Regions from separate parts of the Lysinibacillus irui genome, predicted to be linked through region 1. Evidence: riboswitches for the same ligand, from Rfam matches in the RefSeq annotation. Region 1 holds a riboswitch; each other region holds the start of a gene.

What was found. Region 1 has a riboswitch for thiamine pyrophosphate ahead of thiT (energy-coupled thiamine transporter ThiT). Riboswitches for the same ligand answer to the same signal wherever they lie in the genome.
Region 2: linked by a shared signal. The riboswitch ahead of thiC (phosphomethylpyrimidine synthase ThiC) and the one ahead of thiT (energy-coupled thiamine transporter ThiT) in region 1 are both predicted to bind thiamine pyrophosphate.
Region 3: linked by a shared signal. The riboswitch ahead of thiM (hydroxyethylthiazole kinase) and the one ahead of thiT (energy-coupled thiamine transporter ThiT) in region 1 are both predicted to bind thiamine pyrophosphate.
Region 4: linked by a shared signal. The riboswitch ahead of OU989_RS11555 (ABC transporter substrate-binding protein) and the one ahead of thiT (energy-coupled thiamine transporter ThiT) in region 1 are both predicted to bind thiamine pyrophosphate.

What each region holds. Positions count from the first base shown of each region.
Region 1 covers NZ_CP113527.1:3,797,093-3,800,274, forward strand. Annotated here, with positions in the region: gene OU989_RS19180 (TspO-related membrane protein) at 1-209, shown strand, start outside; gene map (type I methionyl aminopeptidase) at 238-993, opposite strand; gene thiT (energy-coupled thiamine transporter ThiT) at 1,275-1,835, opposite strand; TPP riboswitch at 1,955-2,062, opposite strand; gene OU989_RS19195 (magnetosome magnetite crystal formation protein family) at 2,190-2,513, shown strand; gene OU989_RS19200 (hypothetical protein) at 2,569-2,691, shown strand; gene OU989_RS19205 (SbcC/MukB-like Walker B domain-containing protein) at 2,732-3,182, opposite strand, start outside.
Region 2 covers NZ_CP113527.1:198,241-201,422, forward strand. Annotated here, with positions in the region: gene OU989_RS00980 (methyl-accepting chemotaxis protein) at 1-58, shown strand, start outside; gene OU989_RS00985 (AEC family transporter) at 164-1,093, shown strand; TPP riboswitch at 1,172-1,286, shown strand; gene thiC (phosphomethylpyrimidine synthase ThiC) at 1,427-3,182, shown strand, end outside.
Region 3 covers NZ_CP113527.1:3,271,040-3,274,221, forward strand. Annotated here, with positions in the region: gene mbcS (acyl-CoA synthetase MbcS) at 1-1,174, opposite strand, end outside; TPP riboswitch at 1,365-1,463, shown strand; gene thiM (hydroxyethylthiazole kinase) at 1,545-2,312, shown strand; gene thiD (bifunctional hydroxymethylpyrimidine kinase/phosphomethylpyrimidine kinase) at 2,300-3,124, shown strand; gene thiE (thiamine phosphate synthase) at 3,114-3,182, shown strand, end outside.
Region 4 covers NZ_CP113527.1:2,293,074-2,296,255, reverse strand. Annotated here, with positions in the region: gene parC (DNA topoisomerase IV subunit A) at 1-1,608, shown strand, start outside; TPP riboswitch at 1,737-1,847, shown strand; gene OU989_RS11555 (ABC transporter substrate-binding protein) at 2,005-3,000, shown strand; gene OU989_RS11550 (thiamine-binding protein) at 3,001-3,182, shown strand, end outside.

The sequences.
Region 1 (3,182 bases):
TACTGACACTTGGTGGAGCTATTGCACTACATATCCGCTTTCATCACTTTGATACCATGTATCCGAGTGTTTTTATTTGGGCTTATTTAGGAATCGCTTTACATAATGGTTTTGATGAGCTTCTTGTAACAACTGCCGCCTTATTTTTATGTGGTGTTCTCTTTGTTGGTATTTTATTTATTAAAAAAAATCCTGCCCACCAAAAATAAATTGGTTAGCAGGATTTTAAATTATATCCTATTCTTCATCTAAGGAAGTTAAAATAATTGGTTTATCTTTAGTGACAATAACTGAATGTTCAATTTGAGCTACAAGCGATTTATCAGGTGTAACAAATGTCCAACCATCACCAGCTTCTACAATATGCTCTGCTTTTGCTGAGATAAATGGCTCAACAGCAAGCACCATTCCTTCTTTCATAATCGTAGAATCCCATGCATCATAATAATTTAAAATATGATTAGGCTCATCATGTAAAGATTGACCTAAGCCATGTCCTGTTAAATTCATAATAACAGTTAAACCATTAGCATTCGCCTCTCGTTCAACCGCTTTACCTATTTGATTTAATTTAGACCCAGCTTTAACCTTTGTCATTGCTCGATCAAAAGCACTTTTAGCAACTCGGCATAGTTTTTCTTTGTCCTCATAACCCTCACCAACAACAAATGAAATGCCAGTATCTGCAAAGTATCCATTTAAAGACCCAGAAACATCGATATTCACAATATCCCCTTCTTGAATAACACGTTTTCCTGGAATACCATGTGCCACTTCTTCATTGACACTAATACATGTATATCCTGGGAAATCATATTCCCCCTTAGGTCCAGAAATAGCACCAGCCTCTGCAAACATGCGGCCAGCAATTTCATCTAGCTCAAGTGTTGTAACACCTGGTTTTGTTGCTGCTTTCATGGCTTCACGAATTTCGGCACAAATGCGTCCAATTTTTTTAAAAGCTTCAATCTCTTCTTGCGTTTTTACAATCATTTATAACGTCCCTTTCATCTAATATCTATTCTTTAATATAACATAACTTTTTATGCGTATAACGATAAACGCTTTAAATATTGTATGCTTTCCTACAATGCAAAGTGCTAAAAGAGCTATTCATGACCAAAAGTCCCTTCACATGAGTGAAGGGACTTGCTTGTTGTTGAAAAAAGTTGATAATTTTGCTAATGATTCTGTGCGAAAGCGAATATCATCAAGTAGTATAGAACGAAAAGCTTTTATACCCTTTTACAATAAATCATTTGAGGAAACTTTTATTATGCTTTTCTTTGCATTAATTGTGGAGCGGCTGTGAATAAAAGCACCCCTACAATTGCCGTTAAAATGGTTGCTGGCAACATATATGTACCATTATAAATGATAGAATAGATCCATGCATTTTGATCACCCGCATACTCTGCAAAAAATACAGCTCCAGCAATTGTATGTGCTGCGTATCGTAAAAAGCCTGCAAAAACAGTACCTATGATAATGTAAAGTGCCATTTTCGTTTTGTTCATATTTTTTGCAGCATCCAACACAGGTCCACGTACAACTGCTGCTAATCCTACAACTGTAAAGGCAACACCATAATCCAATAATCCTTGAAGCCAGTGCACAATATAAGCACCAAACATGGTTTGCATAACACCCACAAGTAATCCCGTTGTTAGCCCAGCAACTAAGCCCCAACGAAATGCAATTAACATAATAGGCACCATGACAAGACTAACAGAGCCACCTTGTGCCCATACTTTAAAGGATACTTGATCGAGCACAAGGCCAATCGCTGCAAATATCGCAATCTCCACAAGCATTAATAGTCTTTTTTTGTCCATACATATTCTCTCCTTTGTTCCGATGTAGGATACAAGAGCAGGAATAGAAATGCAGACATCTTTTTTATTCCTAAAGAATGAAAAAACGATGCCAGGACAGAGCCTGACATCGTACAAGTGTCGGTTTCTATCCACATCCCTACGCAAGTGTTAACTTACAGGTTCAAAGAGTCAAGGCATTACGTGCCCAGTCTCAGCTGACATCATCAGCTCCCCTTGTGGTCGTTACATCTGAATTTATTTGAACAATCCCATTGTACGCAAAGGATTGGATGATTACAACCTCTTCCATACATTATTTTTTTGAAACTTTGCCGTTTTTCATGCGTAAATATTAAAAAAGGAGGTACAACTATGGAGAACCAAAAAATTTTATCTGCCTTTAGTTATCTTAGTATTTTCTTCGCCCCTTTTATCGTCCCATTAATTGTTTACTTTGTAACGAAAGATAGTGATGTAAAAAGACATTCAATTCGTGCACTTGTCTCTCATTTAATTCCTTTTGTTTTTGGCATCCTATTTTTTATTGTCTTTGTTTTTTCTACATTAAGATTAGATCCAACGTCAAGTAATAATACTGTGATGGTTGTTTGGTTAGTTTCATTTGCCGTTTATGCCATTGTCTCACTTGGTATTGTCATATGGAATATTATTCAGGCTGTTCGAGTAATACGTTAATGTTTCAATTTTAAGCGAAACAGGTAGTAATAATTGTAAAAGGAGCTGTTTTTTAATGAAAGTATCAAACGTTGTGAAAACTGCTGTAAAATTGGCACCTATTGTTATTCCTATCGTCAAAAAAGTAATGGCTGCAAAAAAAGGAACAACTCCTACAGCCACTTCTCGAAAAAAATAAAACAAAGGCGTATTCCCTATTTCGGAAATACGCCTTTCACTTATTTCACTTCAAAGTATGTCTGACTATGGCCATTTAATGTCTTTTCTACATGTAAAACCGCTGGCATTGCAGATTTTAATTCAGGCACATGAGAGATTACGCCAATCATGCGACCAGAATCCTGTAAATCAATTAATGTATCGATTGCTTTATTTAATGATTCCTCATCAAGCGAACCAAAGCCCTCATCAATAAACATCGTTTCAATATGAATATTACCTTGGAAGCTTTGAATTACATCTGCCATTCCTAAGGCAAGGCTTAATGAGGCATTAAATTTTTCGCCTCCCGATAATGTTTTGACATCTCGTAGTTGATCGGTATAGGCATCGTAGACATCAAGACCTAGTCCGCTTTGTTTCGCATGCTTTTCCAATCTATCTGAACGTCTGAGCTCAAATTGACCATTTGATAAATGATAAAGGCGAATATTGGCAGCTTCAGTAATT
Region 2 (3,182 bases), 850 kb from region 1:
TATGAACGATATTTCCAATGAACTGCAAGAAGTCGTGAATCGTTTTAAATTAGCGTAAAATGAAGGGCTGCCTAAACAAATAGGCAGTCTTTTTTTATTGGAAGAGACATTGACCTAGTAGAAATTCGGCACTACTATAAAAGAAGGGAAGGGGGTCATCGAAATGATGTATCTCGGAATGATTTTCTTTCAAATTGTTGCACCTATTTTAGTGTTACTTATAGTAGGTGCTATCTTACAAAAGAGATTTCGCTTTAATTTAAAAGCGTTGTCTCAGCTTATTACATATTGCTTTATGCCAGCAGCTGTTTTTGTAAATTTATATGAGACGAGTGTAGAGCTGTCTGTACTGGCAGAGGTCGGATTGTTTATTGTGCTTTTTATTGGGAGCCAAATGCTACTCAGTCACCTTTTTGCGAAGTGGCTTGGTTTAGTTAAAACAGAGGCAGCAGTTTTTAAAAATAGTGTTGTGCTCATTAACTCTGGGAACTATGGCATTCCGGTAGCTCAAATGATTTTTGTAACACAACCTATTGGTGTAGCGATTCAGGTCATCCTTGTAATCTTTCAAAATATGACAACTTATACATATGGTTTGTATAATTTAATTTCCTCTACCAAATCAGGAATGACGATTATTAAAGATTTTTTTAAAATGCCCATCATTCATGCGTTGATTATTGGTGTAGCCATGAACTATTTTAATATCGGTATTCCACAGTTTATTAAAATACCAATAGACCATGTAGCAGATGGCTTTATTGCTGTGGCACTAATCACGTTAGGTGCGCAATTATCGCAGCTTGAAATCAAATCTATGTTTAATAAAACGGTTTTCGTCAGCTGCTTCACACGTTTAATTGTCGGACCAGCCGTAGCTTTAGCCATTATTTTTTTATTGGGGTTAGATGGAGTTGTCGCTCAATCACTATTTATAGCCAGTGCTTTCCCGACATCCCGCAATAGCTCTAGTCTAGCATTGGAATACGATGTGGAATCGGCAACAGCTGCCCAAACTGTTTTATTTTCAACTATTGTCAGCTGTATAACGGTAACAATAGTGATTTATCTTGCGGACGTATTATTTGCTTAATCAATAGAATATTAAAAAATAATGAATGGAAAACTTCCATCTCATAGTAATATCTGCTACACTAGCATCAAACTAAATAGTATTAACTAGGGGAGTCTGATGAGTCAGGCTGAGAGGGAAACGCTTAGAGGTTTCTTGACCCTTTGGACCTGATCTGGCTCATACCAGCGTGGGAAAGTTAAGAAACTATTGCATAGTATGTGTATGCAATTTCAACCTTTACATTCGTGGCCGGATCCAAATAATTATTTTGGATTCGGCCTTTATTTATTTGTTAGGGTGAGCTAGATCCGGTCCTTGTAACAAAAAACATTTAAGGGAGAGAAGTAGCTCATGTCAGCAATTAGTGAAAAGAACATTACGATTATGTCTAGCTTTGAAGGAAGCAAAAAGGTGTATGTTGAAGGTTCCCGTCCGGATATTTTAGTACCAATGCGAGAAATTGCATTAAGTCCGACAACAGGAAGCTTTGGAAATGAAGAAAACGCCCCTATTCGAGTATATGATACGAGTGGTCCCTATACAGATCCATCTTATCAAGTAGATATTACAAAAGGTTTACCTGCCTTACGAAGTGGATGGATTCAAGAGCGAGGAGATGTAGAAGCATATGAGGGCCGCTCTATAAAACCGGAGGATAATGGTTTTCGTCGTGCAGATGATCCGCGTAATCATGAAAATGTCTTTCCTGAATTGGCAAGAAAGCCTTTACGAGCAAAAAAAGGGAGAAATGTAACGCAGCTGCATTATGCAAGACAGGGGATTATTACACCTGAAATGGAGTTTGTAGCGATACGTGAAAATATGGATCCAGAATTTGTCCGATCTGAAATTGCAGCTGGGCGCGCTATTATGCCTTCTAATATTAATCATCCAGAGGCGGAGCCAATGATCATCGGTCGTAACTTCCATGTGAAAATCAATGCCAATATTGGGAATTCCGCGGTATCGTCTTCTATAGCAGAAGAGGTTGAAAAAATGACATGGGCAACACGCTGGGGTGCTGATAATATTATGGATCTTTCAACAGGTAAGCATATTCATACAACGAGAGAATGGATTATTCGAAATGCAGCGGTACCAGTGGGGACAGTGCCAATTTATCAAGCATTGGAAAAGGTAAATGGCGTAGCAGAGGATTTAACGTGGGAAGTTTACCGTGATACGCTTATTGAGCAAGCCGAGCAGGGTGTAGATTATTTCACGATTCATGCAGGTGTACTATTACGCTATGTTCCCCTTACAGCTAATCGTGTAACGGGAATTGTATCTCGTGGTGGTTCTATTATGGCACAGTGGTGTTTATATCATCATCAAGAGAATTTCCTTTATACTCATTTTGAGGAAATCTGTGAAATTATGAAGACTTATGATGTTGCTTTTTCTTTAGGTGATGGCCTACGTCCAGGTTCAATTGCAGACGCCAATGATGAAGCCCAATTTGCAGAGCTTGAAACACTAGGTGAACTAACACAGATTGCGTGGAAACATGATGTTCAAGTGATGGTGGAGGGGCCAGGTCATGTACCGATGCATCTGATTAAAGAAAACATGGACAAGCAATTAGAAGTTTGTAAGGAGGCGCCTTTTTATACGTTAGGTCCACTTACAACGGATATTGCTCCAGGCTATGACCACATTACATCGGCTATTGGGGCAGCGATGATTGGCTGGTTTGGGACAGCAATGCTCTGCTATGTGACACCAAAGGAGCACCTTGGCTTACCTAATCGCGAGGATGTTCGAGTGGGAGTAATTACGTATAAAATAGCGGCACATGCGGCAGATTTAGCGAAGGGGCATCCTGGTGCACAACGCCGAGATGATGCACTATCAAAAGCACGTTTTGAATTCCGCTGGCGTGATCAATTCAATCTATCTCTCGATCCAGAAAGAGCGGTGGAGTATCATGATGAGACTTTGCCAGCAGAAGGAGCAAAAACAGCACACTTTTGCTCTATGTGTGGTCCTAAGTTCTGTAGTATGCGAATTTCACAAGATATTCGAAATTATGCTAAAGAAAAAGACTTGAATACGACAGAAGCGATCCATCGAGGTATGAAGGAAAAGGCAGAGGAATTTAAAAAAG
Region 3 (3,182 bases), 530 kb from region 1:
GTAAATTTGTTCGTTCCGGGTCATTTAAATATTTTTTAAACAGTGCGGGAGTGGTGCGATGAACAGCAATATCGCCAACTTCTCCAACAGCAACAGGGTTACCGAAATCGTCTATAATTTCAACCTTATTGCCAGGAGTTGGTTTTCCCATAGAACCAATTCTAGCTTCCATTCCAACCATTGTGCCAACAAGTAATGTGTTTTCCGTCTGACCGTAGCCATCTCGGACTTGCAAATCGAAAGTCTTCGAAAATACGTTAATGACCTCGCTATTCAAAGGCTCTCCTGCTGATACAGCTTGACGAAGTGCCGTTAAATCGAATTCATGTAAATGTTCTAGTGCTGCCATAAAACGATATTCTGTAGGTGTGCAACATAAAACATTTATTTTAAATTTTTCGAGTAACCTTAGATAGGTAGATGCATCAAATTTCCCCTTATATACAAATGCAGTAGCGCCACTCCCTAATGTTGCTAGAAACGGACTCCAAATCCATTTTTGCCAACCTGGTGCTGCTGTCGCCCAAACAATATCATCTTCTTGCACACCTAACCAGTGTGGTGCTGTTGTTCGTAAATGTGCATAGCCCCAGCTATGAGTATGTACAGCTGCTTTTGGGTTTCCTGTTGTACCACTTGTATAAGCTAAGAATGCAGTATCTGTACTTTTTGTTGGAGAAGAACTTATGTAAGTTGTAGGTTGAATGCGCATTTTTTCTAAAAGTGGTTGCCAAGGTTCATGGGCCTTCCCTATAACAAATTGTTGCATTCCTTGTAAATTGTTCACCTGATCAAATTGATCAATATAAGGCTCGTAAGCAACAATTCCTTTAGCATTTGCATGCTTGATGCGATATTCAATGTCTTTAGTTCTTAGCATTTCTGAGCTCGGAATAATGGTTAATCCAGCTTTCAATGCTGCAATATATACAATATATGCTTCCACTGAACGAGGTACCATCACTAAAATCACATCACCTTTTGATAAACCTTGCATCGTGAATACGTGTGCAGCTTGATTTGCCCTGTCAAGTAAATATGCATATGTAATAAATTGTACATCCTTATTTTCCTCGTAAATAATTAATGCATTTTTTGTTGTATCTTGAGCATATTTTTCAATTTCATCTGTTATGTTATACCATTCTGGTGCAACTAAATCTTGTCTCTTCATGGCAAATGCCCCCTTTTGCTATGACACATTATAAAACTCTTTTTTCAGCATTTTCAATGGTTTGCGCTTAATTTTGGAAAAGTCATGACAACTATCATACTCTGCTATATGGCATCGGTCACATTTTGTCGATTGGTAAACTTGCTATTGAATACAATTGAAAAGTATGGTACATTTTGGTCAACTAAAAGCAAGATTGCAGGGGGACTCGTCAAGAGTTGAGAAGGTAAAACCTGACCCTTTGAACCTGTTAGTTAATACTGACGTAGGGAGCAATAAACATCTATTGATGAAAGGCTCTTTTTCGTGCATTTTTACACAAAAAGAGCCTTTTTTGCATGCTTACGTCCATCCATAAAGGAGGACTACGATGATATTTCAAACAATCCGTCAACAGCAACCACTGATTCATTGTATTACAAATTATGTGGTAGCAAATTTCCAAGCAAATGGTTTATTAGCAATAGGCGCTTCCCCGGTTATGGCTGATGATAGCCATGAGGTAGAGGAAATGGTAGCACTCGCTCAAGCCTTGTTAATTAACATCGGTACACTCAATGATCGAACTAAAGAATCAATGTTGTTAGCAGGCAAAATGGCCAATAAACTTGGAATTCCAGTCATTTTAGATCCTGTCGGTGCTGGTGCCACTACTTATCGAAAAGAAACGGTACGATACTTGCTTGAGGAAGTACATTTTTCGGTCATTCGTTGTAATGTTGGGGAACTAGCAGCAATAGCCAATGTTGACTGGCAACAAAAAGGTGTCGATAGTGGGAATGGCTCCATTGCTTTAGAAGAAGAGGCGATTTTATTAGCCCAACATTATCAATGCATTGTTATCATAACAGGAGAACGAGATTTTATAACAGATGGTGTGGATAGCCAATGGATAAATGGCGGGAATATGCAAATGACCGAGGTAACAGGGACAGGCTGTTTACTTAGTGCTATTTGCGGTGCCGCCTATATTGCAGGCCATAATCCATACAGACAATTAGCGGACACATTAACTTACTATAAAAAAGCTGCGGTACTGGCGTCAGCGTTTACATCAGATATTGGTGATTTCCAAATAGCTTTACTAAATGCTCTTTATCGCATATCGAAGGATGGTGAAGCTTCATGCATATTGTAACGACGATTGCAGGCTCAGATAGTGGTGGCGGTGCAGGCATACAGGCTGATTTAAAAACATTTCAGGAATTAGGGGTGTTTGGTACTTCAGTAATTACAGCTTTGACAGCACAAAATACAATGGGTGTGTCAGGAGTTTTCCCTATTGATCACTCCTTTGTTGAAAAACAATTTCAAGCTTTAATCGAAGATTTTTCAATTGCTGCAATTAAAACAGGGATGCTTTATTCCTCTGATATTATTAAAGCTATCGCACATATGATTCATAATCAAAACATCCCACTAATTGTTGATCCAGTAATGATTGCAAAGGGTGGAGAAAGCTTATTACTGCAAGAAGCTATTGAAGCAATGCGCTCTTCTCTACTACCACTTGCTACGATCGTTACCCCCAATATCCCTGAAGCAGAGGCTCTGACAGGGAGAAAAATACATGATGTTTCAGATATACGTGAAGTAGCTCAAGGTTTTTTTCAATTAGGTGTACATTGCGTCATTCTTAAAGGTGGCCATTTAGCAGATCCAAATTTTGCTATTGATTATGTATTTTTTCAAAACGGTAAATCTTTTTCTATGCAAACTCCACGTATTCAAACGTCCAATACCCATGGCACAGGTTGCACATTTTCAGCAGCAATCACTGCTTTTCTTGGTCAAGGTTTTGCGATGGATAAGGCAATTATCGAAGCTAAAAAATTTATTCAATTAGCAATTTTACATGATTTATCTATTGGTCATGGTTATGGACCAACAAATCATTTTGCTTATCAACTGCATAAGGATTCCTGTGAGGTGTTGATTTATGAAACGTGAGGATTTACAACTTTATTTTATTATGGGCACAAGCAATGTTAGTCATCAGAATCCCCTT
Region 4 (3,182 bases), 1.5 Mb from region 1:
ATTGATGAGCAACGCGTAGATAAACGTCTTGAGGGGATTGCGGAAATTCGTGATGAATCTGATAGAACTGGCTTACGTGTTGTCATTGAACTGAAAAAGGATGTACCAGGACAAGGAATTCTTCAATACCTATTTAAAACAACGGATTTACAGGTAGCATATAATTTTAATATGATTGCCATTCATAATCGTCGTCCAACAATGATGACCTTACCATTATTATTGGATGCCTATATTGCCCATCAAAAAGAAGTAGTCACGAACCGTTCCATTTACGATTTACAAAAGGCGAAGGATCGTTCCCATATCGTGGATGGGTTAATTAAAGCCCTTTCCATTTTAGATGAAGTGATTGCAACAATCCGTTCTTCTAATGATAAAAAGGATGCCAAGCTTAATTTACAGGCGAAGTTTGATTTTACAGAGGTACAGGCAGAGGCGATTGTCAGCTTGCAATTATACCGTTTAACCAATACAGACATTACAGAGCTTCGACAAGAACAGGACGAGCTAAATAGGTTGATTGCTAAGCTAGAGGGGATTTTACAAAGTGAGGCAAAGCTTGTACGTGTCATTAAACAAGAATTGCTTGATATTAAGAAACGCTTTACAGAGCCTCGTCGCTCAAGAATTGAGCAAGAAATTGAAGAGATTAAAATTACCTTAGATGTTCTTGTACCAAGTGAAGAGGTTGTCGTAACCGTAACGAAGGATGGCTATATTAAACGTACTTCGACACGTTCACATGCCGCCTCAAATGGTCAGGATTTTGCGATGAAGGATTCGGATTACTTATTGTATGAAGCAACCTTAAATACACAGCACCATTTACTCCTATTTACAAATCGAGGCAATTATATTTATCAGCCTGTTCATGAGCTGCCAGATATTCGCTGGAAGGATCTTGGTCAGCATATTTCAAGTATCGTGCCAACGGGTGAAGATGAGTCAATTATCGCTGTATATGGCTTTGAAACATTTGATCAACCAAATACGTACATCTTCACTGCGACAAAGGATGGTCAAATTAAACGCTCTCCACTTGCCGATTACGCGGTGACACGTTATTCAAAACCAATTAAAACGATGAATGTGAAGGCTGGCGATGCCATGATCTATGCAGCGTTTGTGACGGATGACGTGGAATTGATGTTAACAACAGATACGGCTTATTCAATTCGTTTCCCAATGGAGGAATTACCAGTAACAGGTGTAAAAACAGGCGGAGTAAAGGGCATTACGCTAAAAGATGGGGAAGCCTTAGTCGGTGTGAATGTGCTACAACCTGATCAAACGCAATATGTTGTCATTGTGACACAGCGTGGGGCTGTTAAGAAAATGAATGTCGCAGAGGTTGAAGTAGCCAGTCGTGCAAAACGTGGTCTAAAAGTATTAACAGAATTAAAAGCAAATCCGCACCGCATTGTGGCCGTTATTCAAGCAACAGATGAGGAGCAAATTGTTATTGAAACAGAAAAAGGTGTGCAAGAGGTGTTAGATGTCCAAGCATTGACTCGTGCTGATCGCCATTCCAATGGATCGTTTAAAGTGGATATCGCAACAGATGGGGCTATTTCCCATGTTCTAACGACCCAAAAGGAACAATAACCAAGCTTTTTTAACGCCCAGTCTCTTTTGTGAGCTGGGCTTTTTTTGGTGTAAAACGGTTAAACCAAATTAGTACCTTGTCTTTTAAGAGTAACTATGGGTATAATAATCAACGAAAAGTTCATAGCGAAAGAATGTAGGGGGGCTAGTAGTTGCTAGCTGAGATTGTGTCCGATAGACGCTGACCCTTTGAACCTGATTTGGCTCGTACCAGCGTAGGGAACATCTATTCAAAAAAGCAAAGTTTTGAAGATTGATTGCAATTTACGTCTGGGAGGAATCCTAGGCGTTTTTTTATATTTTCAAACACCTCTTGCCCATCGTATTTACGCTTTCTTTCTGGTGACACGCATTCCTTTATGAACACTTTCATATTACAAACTGGGAGGACCTAGCATGAAAAAATGGTTATTTATTCTATTGGCTGCACTTGTAACATTAGTGGGCTGTAGTGACAAGGAGGACAAGCAGGCAACTGATAAGCTAAAAAAGGTGTCAGTAGTACTGGATTGGACTCCGAATACAAATCATACAGGGCTGTATGTCGCGAAAAAGCTTGGTTATTTTGAGGAACAAGGCTTAGATGTTGATATTATGATGCCAGGGGAAGCGGGAGCAGATCAGCTTGTAGCTTCTGGTAAGGCAGAATTTGGGGTAAGCTATCAGGAAGGCATCACACAGGCACGTGTCCAGGATGTACCACTTGTTTCGATTGCCGCCATCATTCAGCATAATACATCGGGCTTTGCTTCGATTGCTTCTAAAGGGATTACCTCACCAAAGGATTTCGAAGGTAAAACTTATGGCGGTTGGGGAGCCCCACTAGAGCAAGCGGTACTCCAATCGTTAATGCAAACAGAAAATGCCGATATTAATCAATTAGATATTGTCAATGCAGGTGATTTAGATTTCTTCACGATGATGGAAAAAGATATTGATTTTGCGTGGATTTATTATGCATGGACAGGTATTGAGGCAGAGCTTCGTGGGGAAAAGATTAATATGTTGTATTTAACGGATTATAGTGATCAGTTGGATTATTATACGCCTGTTTTGGCTACTAATGAAAAAATGATAAAGGACAATCCTGATGTTGTAAAAGCCTTTGTTGCAGCTGCTTCTAAAGGTTATGAATACGCAATCGAGCATCCGAGTGAGGCTGCAGATATTTTACTAGAAGCGGCACCTGACTTAGATAAAGAATTAGTGCATAAAAGTCAAGAATGGTTAGCTGATAAATATCAGGACGATGCGAAGCAATGGGGAGAGCAAAAGCTTTCTGTATGGGAAAACTATGCTAATTGGATGTCTAGCAACAAGGTATTAGAGGGCGAGTTTGATGCAAAGCAAGCCTTTACGAATGATTTCTTACCTAAAAAGGAGGCCAAATAAATGGCAAATTCATTAATCAGTGTCCAAATTATCCCGAAAACAGAGAAATATGAGGATGTCATTCCTTATGTGGATGCAGCCATTGCTGTGATTGATGCATCTGGTGTGAAATATGAAGTACATCCGCTAGAAACGACGATGGAAGGTGAGCTGTCAACATTGCTTCAACTTATTGAGAAAAT